Regions from separate parts of the Nocardia sp. NPDC050799 genome, predicted to be linked through region 1. Evidence: riboswitches for the same ligand, from Rfam matches in the RefSeq annotation. Region 1 holds a riboswitch; each other region holds the start of a gene.
The links. Region 1 has a riboswitch for cobalamin ahead of metE (5-methyltetrahydropteroyltriglutamate--homocysteine S-methyltransferase). Riboswitches for the same ligand answer to the same signal wherever they lie in the genome.

Region 1 (4,862 bases):
GGCCAAATCGTGATCGGGATGCACGGGAACCGTGCCGGGACCCTCGGCGTCAAACCTGGCAACGGAATCGCCGAGGGGAGAGGTTGGCGTCATGGAGGAAAGACAGGGGTGCCGGGCGGTACGGCGGGGTCCGTCCGCGCCGTCCCGGATCAGGCCGGTGCTGCGGGTGGCGCAGGCCTGCCCGCACTGTGTGGTCCGGCGGACGAAGCGCCGGGAACCCGGGACAGGGGAGCTGGAGGGCTGAACGGCCCGGGCCGCGCGCGAGGCGGCCCGGGCCGGGAATTCAGCGGACGTCGCGGGCGGCGGCCACCATATTGCGCAGAGATGCCTCCACCTCGGCCGGGCCGCGGGTCTTCAGGCCACAATCGGGATTGACCCAGAGACGTTCGGCCGGAACCGCTGCCAGGGCGGCGCGCAGGGACGCGGTGATCTCCTCGACGCCGGGCACCCGGGGCGAGTGGATATCGTAGACGCCCGGTCCCACCCCGGCGGTGAAGCCCGAGGCGGTCAGATCGTCCAGTACCTCCATTCGCGAGCGGGCGGCCTCGATGGACGTGACATCGGCGTCCAGCCCGGCAATGGCGTCGATCACCTCGCCGAACTCCGAATAGCACAGATGGGTGTGGATCTGGACGGAGTCGGCCACCCCGGAGGTCGCCAGCCGGAACGCGTGCACCGACCAGTCCAGGTACGCCTGTTGATCGGCTTCGCGCAGCGGGAGCAGTTCCCGCAGCGCGGGCTCGTCGACCTGGACGATCCGGATACCGGCGTTCTGCAGATCCACCATCTCGTCCCGGATCGCCAGGGCCACCTGCCGGGCCGAATCCGGCAGCGGCTGGTCGTCACGGACGAAGGACCAGGCCAGGATGGTGACCGGGCCGGTAAGCATGCCCTTGACCGGTTTGTCGGTGAGCGACTGCGCGTAGGTGATCCAGTCCACCGTCATCGCGGCCGGGCGGAAGACGTCACCGAACAGGATGGGCGGGCGCACGCATCGGGTGCCGTAGGACTGCACCCAGCCCAGATCGGTCGCCGCGAATCCGTCCAGCTGTTCGGCGAAGTACTGCACCATATCGTTGCGTTCCGGTTCGCCGTGCACGAGGACATCGAGCCCGAGTTTCTCCTGCAGCGCGATGACCTCGCCGATCTCCGCCCGCATCCGCCGCACGTACTCGGCCCGGTCGATCTCTCCGGACCGCAGCGCCGCCCGGGCCAGCCGGATGGCCGAGGTCTGCGGGTAGGAGCCGATGGTGGTGGTCGGCAGCGACGGCAGGTGCAGGCGCTCCCGCTGGAGGGTCCGGCGCTGTTCGGCCGGAGCCCGCCGCGCGGCGTCCGGGCCCAGGGCGGCCAGTCGCGCCCGCACCTGGGTGTTGCCGATCCGTGGATCGGCGCGGCGGCTCGCCGCGGCGGCACGGGCGGTTTCCAATTCCGCGGTGACCGCCTCGGTGCCGGAGTGCAATCCCGTCGCCAGCACGCGCACCTCGGCGGTTTTCTCGGTGCCGAAGGCGAGCCAGGAGCGCAGCGCGTCGTCGAGCCGCGTCTCCACCGCCAGCGAGTACGGGATGTGCAGCAGCGAGCACGAGATGGAGACGGCCAGGGCCCGCACGCTGCCCAGCAGGGTGGCCAGCGTCGACAGCGCGTCGTCGAGGTCGGTGCGCCAGACATTGCGGCCGTCGACCACACCCGCGACCAGCAGTTTGCGCGACAGCGCGGGGACTGCCGCCACCGCGGCGACATCGGTACCCGCGACCAGATCGAGGGCAATACCTTCGACATCGGTGGCGGCCAGTGCTTCCAGTGCGGCGCCCGGATGCCCGAAATAGGTGGCCACCAGCACCGCCGGCCGCTGCGCCGCCGTGGTGAGTTCGGTATAGACCCGGCGGACCGTCGCCAGTTCCGCCGGGGTGAGATCGGTGACCAGCGCGGGCTCGTCGAGTTGTACCCAGCCCGCGCCCGCGTCGGCGAGCAGCCGCAGCAACTCCCGGTACAGCGGGACTAGTTCGTCGATCCGGTCCAGCGCCGCGCCGCCGGTGGTCTTGGCCAGTTTCAGGAAGGTGACCGGTCCGATGACCACGGGCCGGGCCGGCACTCCGAGCTCGATCGCTTCGGCCACCTGCGCCAGCAGGTCTTCCGGATGGAGACCGAAGGTGGTGTCCGGACCGAGTTCGGGCACCAGGTAGTGGTAGTTGGTGTCGAACCACTTGGTCATCTCCAGCGGTTCCACCGCCTCGGTTCCGCGTGCGGCGGCGAAGTAGCGGTCCAGCCGATCCGTGATCCCGGCCACCCGGGCGGGCAGGGCACCGAGGAGGACGGCGGTGTCGAGCATCTGGTCGTAGTAGGAGAAGGTGCCGACGGGGATCGAATCCAGGCCGGCGGCGGCCAGTTCTGCGTACTGGTCCCGGCGCAGCGCGCGGCCGGTCTCGTGCAGCTGCGCCGCGTCGATCCGGCCCGCCCAGTAGGACTCGGTCGCGCGTTTCAGTTCCCGGCGGGGCCCCACCCGGGGGAGTCCGAGAACCGTTGCGGTGAACGGGTGGTGCGAAATAACAGTCACGGTGTGCTCCAGTGCTGAAGTTCGACGGACGTCGCCCTTCCCGGGCGCACAACACCGATGAGACCCCGAACGACCCGTCCGTGCGGTCGGGTCGGATGTCAGCACTGGTGGCGGCGCCCGCTCCACGAGGCGACGGCCACCGGATACGGCGTATCCGGTACAACCGGCAGGTCTTCGGACTCGCGGGCACCGGCCTGTCGGCCGACCTACTGGCCGTCGCTTCCCAGGCGTGCTGCCCAGTGCTGATGACGGCGGTCGTTCCTGCTCACCGCTGCGGGACAGTTCCGGATTTCCACCGGATTCCCTCTCACCCGCGTGGTGCGGGCTTCGGCGCCGGGGGCGGACGTTCGGGGCTCCTCGTCGTCCGGCCGGCGGACCAGCTGCGGGTCCACCATAACGCGGACGCACCGAGCCCGCCCGCGGCGGCTCGAACAGCGTCCGGCTTCGCACATCTTCGCAAGAGGCCCGGACTGCTCGGATAGCCGGGAAATGGCCGCAGCGGATGATACGCACAGGCCGGGATCGTGGGCGGTGAGATATGACGGTGCGGTGAACAGGACTTCGCAGCGTTGCCATACGTACTTGTGAAGATTTTGCGAAGTGGACTTCGCTGTCGCCCCTGGGTGTGGCGCCGGGTACGTTGGTTCAATGTTCTCGAAAGTCTTGGTTGCCAACCGCGGCGAAATCGCCATCCGAGCCTTCCGCGCGGCGTACGAGCTCGGTGTCGGAACGGTTGCCGTCTTCCCGCACGAGGACCGCAATTCGGTCCACCGCCTGAAGGCGGACGAGGCATACGAGATCGGCGAGGAAGGTCATCCGGTCCGCGCCTACCTCTCGGTCGACGCCATCATCGAGGCAGCGAAGACCGCGGGCGCCGACGCGATCTACCCCGGCTACGGGTTCCTGTCGGAGAATCCCGATCTGGCCGCCGCGTGCGCCCGGGAGGGCATCACCTTCATCGGACCGTCGGCCGAGGTTCTCGAATTGGCGGGCAACAAGGCCCGCGCGATCGCCGCGGCGCGGGAGGCCGGGCTGCCGGTCCTGGATTCGAGCGCGCCCTCGGCCGATGTGGCGGAGTTGCTGGCGGCCGCGGAATCCATGGAATTCCCGGTATTCGTCAAGGCTGTCGCCGGTGGTGGCGGGCGCGGTATGCGCCGGGTGGCCGAGCGGTCCGGGCTGCGGGAAGCGATCGAGGCCGCCTCGCGCGAGGCGGAATCGGCGTTCGGCGATCCGACGGTGTTCCTGGAACAGGCCGTGGTGAACCCACGGCATATCGAGGTACAGATCCTGGCCGACAGCCAGGGCAATGTGATGCACCTGTTCGAGCGGGACTGTTCGCTGCAGCGGCGGCACCAGAAGGTGATCGAGCTGGCCCCCGCCCCGAATCTGGATCCGGCATTGCGGGACCGGATCTGCGCGGACGCGGTGGCCTTCGCCCGGCAGATCGGGTACAGCTGTGCGGGCACGGTGGAGTTCCTGCTCGACGAACGCGGCGAACATGTGTTCATCGAGATGAATCCGCGGATCCAGGTGGAACATACGGTGACCGAGGAGATCACCGATGTGGATCTGGTGCAGTCGCAGTTGCGGATCGCGGCCGGGGAGAGCCTCACCGACCTGGGACTGAGCCAGGACACGGTGACCATCCGCGGTGCGGCGCTGCAGTGCCGGATCACCACCGAGGACCCGGCCAACGGATTCCGTCCCGATACCGGTCGAATCACCGCCTATCGCACCCCCGGCGGCGCCGGTATCCGCCTCGACGGCGGCGCGAACCTGGGCGCGGAGATCGGCGCCTACTTCGATTCCATGCTGGTCAAGCTCACCTGCCGCGGCCGGGACTTCCCGGTGGCGGTGGCGCGGGCCCGGCGGGCGCTGATGGAATTCCGGATCCGCGGTGTCACGACCAATATCCCGTTCCTGCTCGCGGTACTCGGCGACGACGATTTCACCGCGGGCCGTATCACCACCTCGTTCATCGACGAGCGCCCGGAACTGCTGGCCACCCGCGAACCCGCCGACCGCGGCACCAAGATCCTGAACTACCTGGCCGATGTCACGGTGAACAAACCGCACGGCGCCCGGCCGACCGCGGTGTACCCGCACGACAAACTGCCTGCGATCGACCTGTCGGTGCCGCCGCCGGCCGGTTCGCGGCAGAGACTGCTGACGCTGGGCCCGGAAGGATTCGCCCGCGCGCTGCGCGAACAGAAGGCCGTCGGGGTCACCGACACCACCTTCCGCGACGCGCACCAGTCGCTGCTGGCGACCAGGGTACGCACCAACGGCCTGCTCGATGTGGCCGGGCATG
Region 2 (4,862 bases), on a different contig from region 1:
ATGCCGCCGCGGCGGCATCGGGCGCGTCACCGCCCCGGGAGACGGTGACGGCCAGCCAGATCACCACCGCGAGCGCGACCACGAGCGCGCCGACGGCGAACACACGGCGCCGCCAGTAGATCTCCGGCGGTAACGGTCCTGTCGGTTCCAACACGTGTCAACGGTAAGCGCAGCGGGCGGCAGCGGTCGTCAACGGCACACCCGAAGGTGGCGCCGACAGCCGGCCACGGGTCAGACCGTTTCCCCGATATTGCCGACCACGCGATGTAGCTTCGCCCGGCCGTCGACCAGTTTGTAGGTGACGCAGGCGATCGCGCATTTACCGGCCGCCACCCGCTCGGAAACGATCATCGACCGCTCCATCAGCAGGCTGCTGGTCTCCACCACGTGGCGGGCTTCGAGTTCGTCCACCGATTCGAGCCCCTCGCGGCGCCCGATCAGCATCGACGGCGTGACCTTCTCGACGATGCTGCGGATGAATCCGCCGGGCACCTCGCCGCCGTCCAGCGCCTCCAGGGTCGCCTTGACCGCACCGCAGCTGTCGTGCCCGAGCACCACGATCAGCGGTACATCGAGCACACCGACTCCGTATTCGATCGACCCGAGCACCGCCGCGTCGATGACGTGGCCCGCGGTGCGCACGACGAACATATCGCCGAGCCCCTGATCGAAGATCAGTTCCGCGGCGACTCGGGAATCTCCGCAGCCGAACAGCACGGCGGTCGGATGCTGGCCGGCGACGAGCTTGGCTCGATCGGCGGCTCCCTGGCTAGGATGCAGCAGCGTGCCGTTCACGAAGCGCTCGTTTCCTTCGCGCAGCGACTTCCAGGCACTTACCGGGTTGGACTGAGGCATGGTGTCCATTCTGCACGATTTGATGTGCTCGCTTGCTTCCGTCCCGTTACAGCGCGGCGTCCAACCACGCCGAACCGGGGAAACTGCACGGTGAGGCGAACGGAGCGGGTCGGGTGAGCAGCGCAGGTATCGGGAAACCGGGTCCGGGCGGGCGCGGTGTCGTGTCGATCGACCCCGGCGCGATCGACTCCGACACCCTGATCGACTGGTACGCCCGCACGGCCCGGGACCTGCCGTGGCGGCGGCCCGGGGTGAGTGCCTGGCAGATCCTGATGAGCGAGATCATGCTGCAGCAGACGCCGGTGTCGCGGGTGGAGCCGATCTGGCGGGAATGGGTGCGGCGCTGGCCGGTGCCCTCGGCCATGGCGGCGGCGAGCGCGGGCGAGGTGCTGCGGGCATGGGGCAAACTCGGCTACCCGCGCCGTGCCCTGCGCCTGCACGAATGCGCGCAGGTCTTGGCCGCCGAGCACGGTGACCAGGTGCCCGACGATGTCGAGGTGCTGCTCGGACTGCCCGGGATCGGCGCCTACACGGCGCGGGCGGTCGCCTGTTTCGCCTACGGGCAGCGAGTTCCGGTGGTGGACACGAATGTCCGCCGGGTGGTGGCACGGGCCGTGCACGGACGGGAGGCCGGTAATCCGGCCGCGCGCGATCTACGGGAGACCGAGGCACTGCTGCCCGGCCGGATCGACCGGGCCGCCGTGTTCTCGGCGGCCCTGATGGAACTCGGCGCGACAGTGTGTACCGCGCGCACCCCGGATTGCACCCGCTGCCCGCTGCCGCGGTGCGCGTGGGTCACAGCGGGCCGGCCGGTGGCCGAATCGACGCGCCGGACACAGAAGTACGAGGGCACCGACCGGCAGGCGCGAGGGCGACTGCTCGACGTGTTGCGGGCCGCGCACGCACCGGTGGAACGCGTCCGGCTGGACCTCGCCTGGACCCGTGACCCCGGCCAGCGCGCCCGCGCACTGGATTCGCTGCTGGTGGACGGGTTGATCGAACAGACCGACGACGGACGGTTCGCCCTGGCCGGCGAGGGCTGAAGCGCGCCCGCGACCGGGCTTGCTCAGATCTCGGCGGCGGTTTCCGGAACTCCGCGCCGGACGCGGGCGAGAAAACGCTCGACCTCGGCCCGGTAGCGCTCGGGCTGATCGTCGTGCACCAGGTGACCGGCGTCGGGAACCTGGACATGCTCGGCGGCGGGATGCAGTTCGGCCATCCGGCGCATCTGACCCGGCGGGGTGATGGTGTGTTCACCCTCGATAAGCAGCGTGGGCACGGTGAGCCTGCCCCACTCCCCCCAGAACGACCGGACCCCCCATTCCTCCGAGATGTCCCGGAAAGTGGCCACCTCGCCGTGCAACCGGTAACCGTCCGGGCCCCGCTGGAACGAATCGCGGAAGTAGCGACCGGCGACCGGGCCGAAATACGCCACCAAGGCGGCCTCATCGGCGAAAGGCTGCGGCCAGGCCTCGACCATCGCGGCCCAGTAGGTGGCGGTACGGCCGGTGAAATCGGCTGCCATATCCTCCACCACCAGCCCACGCACCCGGTTCGGATGGGTGGCCGCGAACACCCAGCCGTGCAGGCCCCCCATCGAATGCCCGATCACGATCATCGGCTCGTCGATTCGCGCGGTGGCGTCGGCCAGATCGGCGACGAGGGCGTCGGTGGTGGGTTCGGGCGGGGCGGGGCGGCCGTGCCCGGCGGCGTCGAAGGTGTACACCCGCCCGTGGTCGCGCAACCACCGGACCTGGCCCTGCCAGGTGCGGGCGCTGCCCATCAATCCGTGCAGCAGCAGTATCGGAACCCCGGTCCCACCTTCGTCGTGCAACACCGGCCCGAGTTTATTCACATCCCTCCACAGGGCGTGGCGGCGCTCCCGCGGCGCGCAGTGGCCCTGCTGTGGCGTGCGGCACTGTCCCACCCGGAGCCGCGATACCTAAGCTCAGGGTATGGCTGTTGTGAAGATCAATGCGATCGAGGTCCCCGAGGGCGCGGGCCCCGAGTTGGAGAAGCGGTTCGCCCACCGCGCGCACGCGGTCGAGAACTCCCCTGGATTCCTCGGCTTTCAATTGTTGCGGCCCACGGCCGGCGAGAATCGGTACTTCGTGGTCACCCAGTGGGATTCCGAGGAGTCCTTCGCGGCGTGGCGCGACGGCCCCGCCAAGGAGGCACACGCCGGACAGCAGAACAAGCCGGTCGCCACCGGTGCCTCGCTGCTGGAGTTCGAGGTCGTACTCGACGTAGCGGGTAAGCCCGCCTCCTGATCCGGTCCGCGCACACTGGCCACGCCGGCGGCGTGGCCAGTGCTTTCTCGCGGGCATATTGACGACCGGCGACAGCCGGTGTCAAAGTTCGAGGTGAAAAGCGGAGGTGATGCGGTAATCCGGTGAAAACCCGGAGCGGTCGCGCCACTGTGATGTCCACGCCGGAACGGGTGGGCAGAGTCAGACACCCGCACCTGCGCGCAACTCGCGAACCGGACGCGAGCATCCGGATGAGGAGGACCACCATGGCCATAACCCATGTCCCGAGCAGGGCTGCCGATACGGCGGCGACAGTGCTCGTCACCGTAGGCGTCGTTGCGCTGGCCCTGTTGACGCTCTATCTGGTCGGATTCGACCAGGGCGCCATCTCACGCGGCGGAATGTTCCTGCACGAGTTGATGCACGACGGGCGCCACCTGCTGGGTGTCCCGTGCCATTGAGTGGATCTTTCGGTGCCCTGCTGCTCCGTGGTCTGCTCGCCGGTCTGATCGCCGGTCTCCTCGCGGGTGTCGTCGGTAATTTCGTCGGCGAACCCCGGGTCGAGGCTGCCATCGCCATCGAGGAGGCCGCGGCGCCCGCGCCGGAGCATGCCCATGCTTCCGGCACCGGGCATACGCACGGGGAGACAGCGCACGCGCACGGGGACGAAGCCGTGGTGAGCAGGCCTTGGCAGAAGTTCGGGCAGTTCCTGGCCGCTGCGCTGGCCGGGATGGCGTTCGGGGCGATCGTCGCGACCGCGGCGCATTACGCCCGGCGGTTCACCGCGCTGCCGGGCCATCGGCTGGTTCTCGGGCTCGGCCTGGCCGGCTGGGTCGCGGTGGTGGCCGTACCGTTCTTCGAATATCCGGCCAACCCACCGGCGGTCGGTGACCCGGAAACGATCAACGAGCGCACGTTGCTCTGGGTGGCCGCGGTGCTGCTGGGCCTGGTGGCCGTCGCGGCCGGTGTGTCCATCTGGAAAGCACTGCGGGCGCGGCCCGAATCCCTCCGGCTCGTCGCGGCGGTGGCAGGTTTCGTACTCGTCGTCACTCTCGGCTACGCGGTGCTGCCCGAGGTCGACGAAGTGGGAACCGACTTCCCCGCCTCCCTGCTGTGGGAGTTCCGCGCCGCGTCGCTGGCGGTATCGACCACGCTGTGGGTGGGTATCGGCCTGGCCTTCGCCGCGCTCATCGAATGGAGCACCCGCGGCAGTACCCGGGTACCGGAGGCCGCTGCTACCGCGGGCTGATCCGGGGAACGGCCGGCACCGGGCAGGTTCGGTGTATGAACGACACCGCGCTCGCCCACCCGGACAACCCACTCGCTCGGCGGCCCGCGGCCGTCACGACCGCCTTCGTCGCGCTCGTGGCGGCCGTGGGCTGCGGCATCGCGGAAACCGCGGTCCGCGGCGCGCGCATACCGGGCGACGTTGCGGATATCGGCGCGCTCACCGCCGGTTGGCTGCTGCGCACCGGGATCTATCTGGTGGTTCTCGGTATCGCGTGGCGAATGCTGCGGGGCGAACGCTGGGCCAGGAATCTGCTCACCGTGGGCATCGGCGTGCTCGGCACCGCGTCACTGGTGGTGGAGCCCGTTCGGATGCTCGCGGCCGCGGGCACCGGCGTGTTCACCGATATGAGCGCCGCGACCGTCTTTCTGGCGATCACTCGCGCCGGACATATCTGCGCGGTATTCGTCGCGATCCCCGCCATGTACACACCGAGTGCCCGGGCGTGGTTCCGGCCCGGGCACGGCGCC
Region 3 (4,862 bases), on a different contig from region 1:
TCGTTATCGGAATCGGCTCCTGCGGCGAAGAGCGCGAAACCGGCGCAGAGGGCTGTCGAGGTGGCGACAACCTGTGTCGTGATGGGGCGACGTCCGATCGACGACACCGTGAGCTTACGGAAAGGTAACGGAAGGGTCACGGGCATGGTTACAAGCTAGGGGACCGACACGCCGAGTCAGCAATTATGTGGCAACAGTCACGAGATCATATATTCCCAGGTCGCGTATTACCGTCCGATAACGGAACCGGAAATACCGCCCGCCGAGCTGCGCAAGTGAGACATTGATCTAGTTTGACCGAAGTGTGCCAGAAGATCGACACTGTTTCAGTGGTCGCTAACAGAGTCGCGCCGCTGGTCGCCCTGGCAGACCCCACCAGGCGCGCGATATTCGAGGCGTTGCCCGCCGGGCCGCGCTCGGTGGGCGAGCTCGCCGCCCAGGTCGGGATCACCAGCTCGGCGGCATCGCAGCATCTGCGGGTACTGCGGGACGCGCGGCTGGTGATGATGCGGCCGATGGGCAACCACCGCCTCTACTCCCTGGACCCCCGCGGTCTCAGCGATGCCCGCGACTACCTCGAACAGTTCTGGCAGAGCGCCCTGGCCGCCTACGCCGCCGCGCTCAGCGAAGCCGCGAACCGGGACGACCGGTAGCGCCGGCCCCTCAGCCGACCCGGCGGTACGCCGGACTGCCGGTCATACCCGCTTCGCCGCGACGTTTGCTCAGCTGCCGGTCGAGGGCAGCGATCACCTCGGCCGAGCCGATCTGTAGCAGGCCGGGATCGGTGGTGGAGGCATGACGGTCGCCGATGCGCCCGGCCCACAGCACCTCGTGCCGGGTCAGCAGGTGCCGCGGCGGCCCGCCCTGATCCGGGGCCGTGGGACCGAACAGTTGCACGGTGCGGGTGCCGAAGGCGGTGGCGAGATGGGCGACGCCGGTGTCACCGCACAGGACCACGGAGGCCTCGGCCACCGTCGCCGACAATTCGATCAGGTTCTGAGTACCGGCCAGCACCCGCCGGCCGGACAGTCCGGCCCGGGCCGCGATCCCCAGCGCGTTCTCCCGGTCGCTCTCGTCACCGGTCAGCACGACCTCGTGGCCGAGTACCAGCAGATGCCGGATCACCGCCGCGAATCGGTCCGCGGGCCAGCGCCGGGCGGCCGTGCTCGCGCCGATATGGACGACCACGCTGTCGCGATGACTGGTGGTGGCCACCGGCGGCACCAGGCCCAGATTGCGCCGATCTGCACCGACCCCGTCGAATTCGAGCAGATGACACCAGCGGTCGATCGGATGGTGGTCGGGTTGCCACTCGGGTGCCGGGATCTCCGGGAACGCCGGATTCCGATACGTGAGGATACGTTCGGCCCCGGTCTTGCCGAGCTGCACGATCGGGGCGGTGCCGGCGCCGTGCAGGTTCACCGCCAGTTTCGGCGGCGGCCCATCCCAGCGCAGGCCCTGCGGATCGGCGATGGGCACGAACTCGTCCACGCAGGCGATCACATCCACGATGGGACGCAGGCGGTGCGGCGCGGCCAGCACGAGATGATCGCTGCGGCGGGCCCGGCGCAGTGCACGTAATGCCGGCACAGCGGTGAGTAGATCACCGAGACCGCGTGCCTGAAGCACGAGAACTACCGACACCCGACTCTCCTAGCCACCTGTTGCCCGTTGTGCCGCCCCCTCTCGAACCGTCCTGGCGAGAACGGACCACGGCGAGAGCATTTCCTTGGATGACTACCACCTGGTAGCCGGCGGCAAACGTTGGCCGGTGGCGGCCTGGATCACACGCTGTGCGTTCGCCCGGCGTGGCAGTACCGTCCGCCACCTGACGGGACGGGTATCGCGTAGGCGAGACGATGGTCACCCGCGGGGCGCTTGGGTAATGTGACCGATGTTCGTAGGGAAGTCCGGTGCGAATCCGGCGCTGTCCCGCAACTGTGTGGCTCGCATGCGGGCCGCAGCCAGATACCTGCGGATGAACCAGAAACGGTCATGATCACGTGGGTATGGTCGATGCGCCGAACGAGCCGCTCGAGCGCGGTCCGTTTCGCATGTCTTCGTCGCGTGACCCTGCCTGACGCGACGGGAGTCGGATATGCGTTGTGCACCACCGGAGTCGAGCCGCCGAGCGTTTCTGGTCGGCAGTGTGCTGGCCGCGGGAGCGCTGGCCCTCGGCTGCGGCCGCGGCTCCTCCGCCGGTACCGATACGTTCACCGCCGCCTTCCAAGGCTCCGGCGCCGGGGAGGGGATCGACCCCGGCGTGCACACCCTCTTCATCGACGAAGCCCGGATGAAGGCCGTCTACGACGGTCTGTTCGAGGTGGATGGTTCGATGACACCGATCCCGCGGCTGGCGGAATCGGCCGAACCGAATGCCGACGGCACCCGGTGGCGGATCGCGCTGCGGGACGCGGCCTGGCACGACGGGAAGAAGTTCACCGCACGCGATGTGCTGTACACCTTCTCGCGGGTGCTCGGGCCCGCGCCGCAGCGCCCGTTCATCGCCGCGTCCTCGCTGGACCAGGTGGACCTGGCCGGCAGTCGCGCGATCGACGACCGCACCGTCGAGATCGTGCTGAAGCGGCCCTCGTTCGAGTTCCGCATCGCACTGTCGGTGTACGGCACCAAGATCGTGCAGGACGGCGCCGCCGATTTCACCCGCCCGGTGGGCACCGGGCCCTTCGTCTTCGACTCCTTCGAGGCCGGCCGGCAGTTCACCGCGCACCGTAACGAGCACTACTGGGACGGCGCGCCCGCCGTCGGGCAGTTGCGGATCGTGAGCGCGGAGGCGGACGCCCGGGTGAACGCGGTACGCGGCGGCGAAATCGACTACGCCGACAACCTCACGCCGTCGGCAGCGCGGACGCTGGCGGGGCACCCCGGCGTCACACTGGTGTCCACCCCCGGGAGCGGAATCCATTTCTTCGCCATGAAGACCGACCGGCCGCCGTTCGACAACCCGGATGTGCGACGCGCCGTCATGCGGATGGTCGACCGGGCGGAACTGGTGAAGGTGGCGTTCGAAGGTCAAGGGGAGGTCGGCAACGATGTCTTCGGTAAGGGCTACCAGTACTACGCCGATCTGCCGCAGCACGAGTACGACCCCGACGAGGCCGGCCGGCTGCTGCGCCGGGCCGGGGTACGCGAGCTGAGTTTCGATCTGTTCACCGCCCCGGTCGCCTACGGGTTCGTCGAAGCCGCCCGGCTGTTCGCCGAGCAAGCCGCCGGATGCGGAGTCCGGGTGAACGTGGTGCTGGGTTCCAAGGACAGCTATTACACCGATGCGCTGCGGACGGGACATCTCACGATGGGGCAGTCGGGGCCGCTGCCGATCCCCAACCATTTCGCCTCGCGGCTGCTCAGCACATCCCCGCAGAACCGCACCAAATGGTCCGATCCGCAGTTCGACGCGCTGTACACGACCGCGCAGGCCACCCCTGATCCGGACCGCCGGGCGGCGCTCTACCGCGACATGCACGAAATACTGCACGATCGAGGAGGCTTCGTGTTCTTCGGCACCACGCACTGGAACAGCGCCGCCGGTGACCGGTTCCGGCAGCTTCCGGCCGCCGTACCCAATTCGCACGACTGGGCGCGCTTCGACGCGGTTTCGGCCCGATGACCGCCGCGCGGCTCGATCCGGACCGGGCACGGTACTGGGTCGAACGCTGGGATCGCCAGCAGGAGTACTACCTGCCCGACCGGGAGGCCCGGTTCGAGGTGATCGGTGATGTGCTGACCGAACTGCTCATCCGGCCGGATCCCCTGATCGTCGATCTGGGCGTCGGCCCGGGGACCCTGGCGGGCCGGTTGCTCGCCCGCATTCCCGGCGCCACCGTCGTCGGTGTCGACGCCGACCCGCTGCTGCTGGCGCTGGCCGACACCGTCTACGGTTCACCGCGGTTCCGGACCGTATCCGCCGATCTGCGCGCGCCCGGCTGGTTCGCCGCGCTGGACCTCGAGCGCGCCCCCGACGCGTTCGTGAGCACCACGGCACTGCACTGGATGAACCGGGCACCGCTGCGCGCGCTGATCGAGACCTGTGCCCGGGCGCTGCCGGCGGGCGGGGTCTTCGTCGACGGTGACCATCTGTACGAGGGGCCGGACGGTCCGCGACTGGACGATCTGGGCCGGGCGCTGACCGCCCGGCGGGCCGAGCGGGTGGGCTCGGCCGCGGGGGAGGACTGGGCGGCGTGGTGGGCGGCCGTGGGAGCGGCCGACGAACTCGCCGAGCCGGCGCGCCTGCGCGACGGCGGATTCGAGCACACGGTCACCGATCGGCCCACCGCCGGCGACTACACCGCTTTCCTACGCGCCGCCGGTTTCGCCGAGGCCGGGACGGTCTGGCAGTACGGCGACGACCGCGTCGTGGTCGGGATCCGGTAGCGGCCCGATGGCCGGGAATTCACGGGCGTTGCCGCGACTGCTGCTGCGCCGGGCCGGGTTGGGCGCCGGGCAGTTGCTGGTCCTGCTGGTTCTGGTGTTCGTACTGTCGCTGCTGCTGCCGGGCGATGCCGCCGATATCCAGAGCAACACCATCCTGAGCGAGGCGCAGCAGCAGACCGCCCGGCAGCTGCTCGGGCTCGACGCGGCACCGGTCACCCGGTTCCTCGACTGGCTCGGCGCGGCGGTGCGCGGGGATTTCGGCACCTCCTATGCCAGTGGCGCACCGGTCGGCACCATGATCGCGGGCCCGTTCCTGGTCACCGCGTTGCTCGCCGGGTCGGCGTTGGTCCTGCTGGTGCCTCTCGCGGTGACCGCCGGTTTCGCGGCGGGAACGCGCCCCGGTTCGGCGCGCGACCGCGTGATCACCGCGATCAGTATCGGATTCGATTCGATCCCCGATTTCGTCCTCGCGG

Region 2: another riboswitch for cobalamin. It lies ahead of AB0H42_RS20805 (CbtB domain-containing protein); the one in region 1 lies ahead of metE (5-methyltetrahydropteroyltriglutamate--homocysteine S-methyltransferase).
Region 3: another riboswitch for cobalamin. It lies ahead of AB0H42_RS18365 (ABC transporter substrate-binding protein); the one in region 1 lies ahead of metE (5-methyltetrahydropteroyltriglutamate--homocysteine S-methyltransferase).

Annotation. Positions count from the first base shown of each region.
Region 1 is NZ_JBFAHF010000005.1:112,248-117,109, reverse strand. It holds gene recG (ATP-dependent DNA helicase RecG) at 1-13, shown strand, start outside; gene metE (5-methyltetrahydropteroyltriglutamate--homocysteine S-methyltransferase) at 284-2,551, opposite strand; cobalamin riboswitch at 2,699-2,904, opposite strand; gene AB0H42_RS07525 (pyruvate carboxylase) at 3,200-4,862, shown strand, end outside.
Region 2 is NZ_JBFAHF010000019.1:95,444-100,305, forward strand. It holds gene AB0H42_RS20780 (hypothetical protein) at 1-154, opposite strand, end outside; gene AB0H42_RS20785 (carbonic anhydrase) at 232-855, opposite strand; gene AB0H42_RS20790 (A/G-specific adenine glycosylase) at 1,017-1,898, shown strand; gene AB0H42_RS20795 (alpha/beta hydrolase) at 1,922-2,692, opposite strand; gene mhuD (mycobilin-forming heme oxygenase MhuD) at 2,811-3,125, shown strand; cobalamin riboswitch at 3,186-3,337, shown strand; gene AB0H42_RS20805 (CbtB domain-containing protein) at 3,371-3,565, shown strand; gene AB0H42_RS20810 (CbtA family protein) at 3,556-4,353, shown strand; gene AB0H42_RS20815 (hypothetical protein) at 4,389-4,862, shown strand, end outside.
Region 3 is NZ_JBFAHF010000016.1:76,971-81,832, reverse strand. It holds gene AB0H42_RS18380 (M23 family metallopeptidase) at 1-146, opposite strand, end outside; gene AB0H42_RS18375 (metalloregulator ArsR/SmtB family transcription factor) at 330-653, shown strand; gene AB0H42_RS18370 (glycosyltransferase family 9 protein) at 664-1,644, opposite strand; cobalamin riboswitch at 1,851-1,995, shown strand; gene AB0H42_RS18365 (ABC transporter substrate-binding protein) at 2,099-3,625, shown strand; gene AB0H42_RS18360 (class I SAM-dependent methyltransferase) at 3,622-4,389, shown strand; gene AB0H42_RS18355 (ABC transporter permease) at 4,397-4,862, shown strand, end outside.